Regions from separate parts of the Pseudoalteromonas sp. CNC9-20 genome, predicted to be linked through region 2. Evidence: predicted binding sites of a transcription regulator. Region 2 holds the regulator's gene; each other region holds the start of a gene.

Region 1 (2,271 bases), on a different contig from region 2:
GACTTTCAACACCTTGCCAAGGTGTATGATAATACCCACCCTAGAGCCAAAAAACAGAAGTAACTATGATTCGATTCAATCGCGCCTTAGAGCAAGCCAAAGTGCTCAGTTTTGATTTGGATGACACGCTGTATAACAATCATCCGGTTATTAAGGCTGCACTGCAGGCGCAACATGATTACTTACAAACATTGCCGCAATGGCGCGAGCAAGAAGCTGATTTTTGGCAATACTGTCGCGAGCAGGCGTTAATGCAGCAGCCAGCATTAGCGCATGATGTTACCGCCCTACGTAAGCAGGCACTTACTCACGCCATGAAGCACATGGGCGTTGACAACAGCCATGCTGAACATGCCTATCGGGCGTTTGCCGAGGCCCGTAGTAACATTGTTGTTGCCGACAGTGTGCTGGCATTACTGGACACTTTGCGCCAACGCTTTCGCCTGATAGCCATCACCAACGGCAATGTCGATGTCACCCGCTTTAACCTTCATGGCCAGTTTGATGCCGTATTTATGGCCGGCCCAGACGGTCGTGCTAAACCTTATAGCGACCTTTACCACAAAGCAGCGCAGGCAATGGCAGTCATACCGCAGCAAATAATCCATATCGGCGATAGCTTAGACACCGATGTACAAGGCGCTAATAATGCTGGTTGCAAGAGTGTATGGCTCAATAACCAATCGATTAGCTACCAGTACAAGGGGCTAGCGGATATGGAGATTAGCGATATCCATGAGCTCGAGATTCTCACTTAAACCGGTTAGTTTGTCCGAGTGTTTAACAGCTCAGCGTCGTATTCCAGAGCTTGCCACTGGGGCCAGCCTAGCTCGCTATGAGCGAAAGATCGCAGCAGCCCCCTTTCTTGCCTTGGTGGCCTATCAACAACATCATATTATCGGTTTTAAACTGGGCTTTGCGTTGTCACCACAATGTTTTTATAGCTGACTTGGCGGTGTGGTGCCCAGTTATCGCTCTCAAGGGGTAGCCAGGGCGCTGCTGCAATATCAAGAGCGCTGGGCCAAAGCCCATGGCTATCAAGAAATTCAAGTTAAGAGCATGCTGTGCTTTAGCGCTATGCGTGCCATGTTGGCGAAATATCAGTACCTACAACTCACTGCTAACAGCCAAATTGATGCCGATACTAAGATTGTATTTAGCAAGCTGCTATAAAGCCATCAAGTGCCAGTGTCGGGCCTGCAACACCATAGTTAATGACAAAGAGACAGCGCACTGGTTATAAAAACAGTATTCTATTTAGCCAAGCTGGAACTCTTGTTATACTGGTGGCAATTATGACAGGTGGAAAGCGGCGATGGATGTATCTGAATTACTTGATGGCTTAAACGACAAGCAACGCGAGGCGGTAGCAGCGCCGTTGCAAAATATGCTGGTATTAGCAGGAGCTGGCTCGGGCAAAACCCGGGTCTTGGTGCACCGCATCGCTTGGCTTACTCAAGTTGAAGGAGCCTCGCCTTTTAGCATCTTCGCCGTAACCTTTACCAACAAAGCCGCAAAAGAGATGCGTGCTCGTGTCGAGCAGACCATTCAAGGCTCCGTTGGCGGCATGTGGGTAGGCACATTCCACGGCTTGGCACACCGTATTTTGCGCGCCCATCACCGCGAAGCCAAGCTACCTGAGTCTTTTCAAATTCTTGATAGCGATGATCAACAGCGAATGATCCGTCGCTTACTCAAGGCCATGAATATTGATGAGAAGAAGTGGCCAGCCAAACACCTTGCGTGGTATATCAGCGCCAAAAAAGATGAGGGCCTGCGCCCGGGTGACATTCAAGCCTATGATGTCAACGAGCAGCTATTGCTGCGTGTATACTCAGCTTACCAAGAGGCTTGCGATCGCGCCGGACTGGTCGATTTTGCAGAAATACTGTTGCGATGCTACGAGGTACTGCAGCAAAACCCCACTCTGCTGCGCCATTATCAACAGCGCTTTGCGCATATTCTGGTGGATGAGTTTCAAGATACCAATACCATTCAGTACCGCTGGCTTGCACTGATCGCAGGCGATACCAACAGCATGATGATTGTCGGCGATGATGATCAAAGTATCTACGGCTGGCGTGGTGCCCGTATCGAGAATATCAAACGCTTCTTGGACGACTTCGACGCCGATACCATTCGTCTTGAACAAAATTACCGCTCGACTGCCACCATCTTGAAAGCGGCGAACTCTCTGATTGAGAATAACGCAGAACGCATGGGTAAAAATCTGTGGACCGACGGCAATCAAGGCGAGCCTATTTCCATTTA
Region 2 (2,271 bases):
GGATTTGTTCTAGCAGCTCAGCATCGGCCTGCGCCTGAGCTTGCTTCGCTTGTTTCTGCTCTGCCAGCCAAGCGTCAAACTCTTCAGGGGGTTTTGCTTCTACGACCACCGGCATAAAGCCGTGGTCTTTACCGCATAACTCGGCGCACTGGCCGCGATACGTACCCGGTTCGTTTACGCGTGTCCAAGCTTCGTTGATAAACCCAGGGTTAGCGTCTTTCTTTACTGCAAAATCGGGCACCCACCAAGAGTGAATGACGTCATCTGAGGTCATTAAGAAACGTACTTTTTGATTAGTGGGAATGACCAAGGGTTTATCTACTTCGAGGAGGTAATTGTCGCCCTTATTTTGCGCATTTTTGATTTGCTCTTGAGGCGTTGACAGCAGTGAGTAGAAGCCCACATCGTGACCCATATACTCGTAGTGCCATTTCCATTGTGAACCAGTCACCTTAATGGTGATATCGGCCTTTGTTGTATCCTCCATAGCAATCAGGGTTTTGGTGGCCGGAACAGCCATGGCTATGAGAATAACAAATGGAATCGCTGTCCAAAGTATTTCTACTTTGGTGCTTTCATGAAAGGTAGCGGGGGTGACCCCTTTTGACTTGCGGTGTTTGAGCAGCGCCCAAAACATCACCGCGAAAACAACCACACCAATCACACAGCATATAATAAATATGGTCATGTGTAGTTGGTAAACATTTTCGCTAATGTCAGTTACCCCTTGGCGCAAGTTGTACTTGCTATTCGCGGACACCAATTGAGGGAATAACAGACATAGCAACATGAGGGAGCTCAGCTTCTTCATGTGTACCATCTCCTTATTGTTGCGCAATGCAAGGAAGAGGCGGTTACAGCTTAATACCCAATCTTCGTTATTATTATGCTTTTACCAGTCGACAACTTTGACCCTAAATAAACTGTTGAAAAACCGACCAGCAAAGCCTGTAATATAACCAATTAGTCAAAGATTGAGCTAATAGCAAGTTAATACACTATTTTTGTTTACGTTTTATTAATAAATTAACAGGAATATTCAAGCTGTTAGAAAGCACTGTGGCTAAGGAGGGAACATGGGGAAAGCCCCTAATAACAGACCTATTAGAGGCAAAATAAGTAAATTTAATTACATCCAGTCGGCGTTTCGGATCACACCTACAGCTAAGCCTTCAATATTAAAGGATTCGTTCTCTAAATCGACTTCAATGGGTGTGAATTCTTCATTCTCTGCATGCAGCAGAACCTTACGCCCAGCTTTTTCTAAACGCTTCACGGTGACATCTTCATCAACCCGCGCGACCACCACTTGGCCGTTTTCAGCCACCTGAGTGCGATGTACCGCTAATAAGTCGCCATCCATAATGCCGATGTCTTTCATACTCATGCCATTTACGCGCAGCAAATAATCTGCAGCAGGCTTGAACAGCAGTGGGTCTATCTGGCAGTGACTCTCTATATGCTGTTGGGCAAGAATGGGCTCGCCCGCAGCAACGCGGCCAATTAAAGGCAGGCCCAATTGTTCGGGTTCTTCTTCCTCGACCAATTGAATACCTCGACTCGCGCCAGGCTTCATTTTGATTACGCCTTTCTTAGCCAACGCCTTAAGATGTTCTTCTGCGGCGTTAGCACTGCGAAACCCCAGTGTTTGTGCAATTTCTGCACGCGTCGGCGGCATGCCGGTATCTTTAATAAAGACTTTAATCAGCTCAAGAATTTGCGATTGGCGTTTAGTTAATGGGCGCATACAACTGGGTTTCCATACAGTACATTTAACTGTGAGTATATACAGTTAAATGAAAATCGCAAATAAAATCAGGGAATTTGCTGACCGTTGCAACCTTAATTAATGCAACTTCGCTTTTGTTCATATGCAACCTCACCTCATACTCATAAAGTGATAGGTGACGAATGCGCGACAATGCTTTAAAGTAGCGCTGTTTTAGTCATATTATTAAGCAGTTAGATGACTCGCCAAAGTGTATTTTCAGCGTTCCTTTTACTTATTTCGGCACTGACGATAGGTGCGTGCAAAGCCGATACGGTCAAGATGTCGCGCAGCGGCCTTTGTCACCCTGAAGATTCGGCTCATTATCAACGCACTCAATCTTTTACCCCCTATGCGAACTTAGAAAGCTGTCTAGCAGACGGTGGACGTTTACCAAAGAACTACACTCAACAAACATCAGAAAATAGTTATCATCGGGATAACTGGCCACATTGGTTAGACACCGATCACGACTGCCAAGACGCCCGTGCTGAAGTGCTGAT
Region 3 (2,271 bases), on a different contig from region 2:
CTGCCAAAGGAGCAAAAAACATCATCAGTAGGAAGCAACAGCCCACCACCACAGCTGTTAAGCCTGTACGCCCACCCACTGACACACCGGATACTGACTCGATGTAGGAAGTGGTCGTAGAGGTGCCAAGCATAGAGCCTGCAATTGTCGCCGTACTATCGGCACTCAGTGCTCGACCCAAACGTGGCATACGCCCTTGCTCATCGGCCAATCCCGCTTTTTGCGTTACCGCCACTAAGGTGCCTGAGGTGTCGAACAAATCCACAAACAAGAATGCGAAAATGACACTGAGCATGGATAACTCTAACGCCGAGGCAAAATCTAATTGCATAAAGGTAGGAGCGATGGACGGTGGCGCTGAGATCACCCCTTGATATTCAACCAGCCCCAGAGATAACGCAATGCCTGTTACCAACATGATACTGATCAATACGCCGCTTTTGATATCACGATACAACAACGCCGCTATTACGAAAAAGCTCAGGATAGCGAGCAAAGGCCCACTGCTGGTAATATCACCCATCTGAACGAGCGTGGCTGGACTGGCAACAACAATACCCGCGTTTTTCAGTGCGATGAGCGCCAGAAAAGCGCCAATCCCTGTGGCGATAGCGCGCTTAAGTACCAGTGGAATGGCATTGATTATCCACTCTCTGACCTTAAATAGGCTCAACGCTAAAAAGATACACCCCGACATAAATACCGCCGCTAAAGCCGCCTGCCAGGTGTAACCCATGCCTAATACTACGCCGTAGGTAAAAAATGCATTTAAGCCCATGCCTGGCGCTAATGCCAACGGATAATTCGCCCAAAAACCCATAATGAAGCAACCGATAGCAGCAGCAATACAGGTTGCTACAAATGCTGCCCCTTGGTCCATTCCCGCCTCTGCTAGCATTGCCGGGTTGACAAACACGATGTACACCATGGTGATAAAGGTCGTGAGTCCTGCGATAACCTCGCGCTTAACGGAGCTTCCATGCGATTTTATTTTGAACAGTCTTTCGAACATAGGAGTAAACAGTGATACGTAAAATAGAAGCGGCGGATACTAGCATAAATGCGGACAAATGACCGCATGTTTACACAGCAATGTTGGCACTGAAATACAGCTTTAGTTTCTTCGGTATCGCTAAGCGTTTAAAGCAACGAACAAGACGTTTAAAAAAGAAACAAAAAAAACTTGCACTGAATAACTGTATAAACTACTGTATACATATACTGTATAAAACACTGTATATGGTTCACAAAATCCACAGCGAGGCAATTATGTTACATACAGCAAGTGTTCGTCATGTTAAAAGCTATCAGCAAGATAACCCTAATGTGATCAATATCGTAAAAACTGAGGATGAGATCTCTGCAACATTTGAGATGCTTAAAATCGTTCATCGCTACAATCAAAATAATGGCTGGACGCTATTAGTCGCCCCTGACAATGTGCCTAGCCGCCACCTATTGGACGCTTGCTCTATCGACACGAATAAATTGCTGGTAATTCGGGCTAAACATGTTGTTGATATGGAGTACATGCTTAATTGTGCGCTGCAAAATGGCCGTTTTGCGGCGGTGATCACCTGGACGGACATTTTAAAACAGCAACAACTCGAAGCCTTACAACTTAATACCCACCAAGCTAAAGCACAGCTTTACTGTTTCACTACCGAGCATAACGCCAGCGAACAAACAACTGTGCCCTCGCAGTTACAAGTCTGCTAATATAGTGGCGTGATTCCTTGTAATTAGAAAATGCGATGTGCCATTGTGGATTGCCGCAGCCTTTTGCTGATTGCTGCGGCCGGTTTGTAAGTAGAGCTATTGATGCCCCCGACGCCCAGAGCCTGATGCGCTCTCGTTATAGTGCATTTTGTGAACAAGCTATTGATTACTTATGTTTTACCTGCTCAGAGAAAGCCCTAGAACAAAACCCCAGAGAGGAAGTGGCTGAATTTGCCCAAGCTGCGCGTTTTGTGCGCTTACACATAATGGATTATGAGCCTGGCGATGCTTTGGCCTATGTTGAATTTAAGGCTTTTTACATCATTGCTGACACCCTTCACTGTATTCATGAACGCTCACAGTTCATTCAACGCCACCACCAGTGGAAATACGACAGCGGGCGGTTGTTTGAAGCCGCTGATATAAAGCTTAAACGCAACGATCTCTGCCCATGCTTAAGTGGCAATAAATTCAAAAAATGCTGTATGCCTTGATGTGATGCCGCCGCCCGGTGGCAGCTTTAGGTATTCGCTTAATTAGTACAAGAACCCC

The links. Region 2 encodes LexA, which represses DNA repair genes until DNA is damaged. Its sites were predicted from a motif close to TACTGTATNNNNATACAGTA; they were not measured.
Region 1: uvrD (DNA helicase II) is a predicted target of LexA. The motif match lies at 1,232-1,251, and genes of this name have one in related genera.
Region 3: MHM89_RS14875 (SulA-like leucine-rich domain-containing protein) is a predicted target of LexA. The motif match lies at 1,207-1,226, and genes of this name have one in related genera.

The regions. Positions count from the first base shown of each region.
Region 1 covers NZ_JAKRFS010000011.1:5,880-8,150, reverse strand. The annotation lists gene xerC (tyrosine recombinase XerC) at 1-63, shown strand, start outside; gene MHM89_RS18470 (HAD-IA family hydrolase) at 66-758, shown strand; gene MHM89_RS18465 (hypothetical protein) at 736-948, shown strand; gene MHM89_RS18460 (GNAT family N-acetyltransferase) at 961-1,173, shown strand; gene uvrD (DNA helicase II) at 1,316-2,271, shown strand, end outside.
Region 2 covers NZ_JAKRFS010000004.1:8,129-10,399, reverse strand. The annotation lists gene coxB (cytochrome c oxidase subunit II) at 1-811, opposite strand, end outside; gene lexA (transcriptional repressor LexA) at 1,130-1,747, opposite strand; gene MHM89_RS10255 (HNH endonuclease family protein) at 1,967-2,271, shown strand, end outside.
Region 3 covers NZ_JAKRFS010000006.1:65,147-67,417, forward strand. The annotation lists gene MHM89_RS14870 (NCS2 family permease) at 1-1,012, opposite strand, end outside; gene MHM89_RS14875 (SulA-like leucine-rich domain-containing protein) at 1,270-1,719, shown strand; gene MHM89_RS14880 (YchJ family metal-binding protein) at 1,845-2,213, shown strand.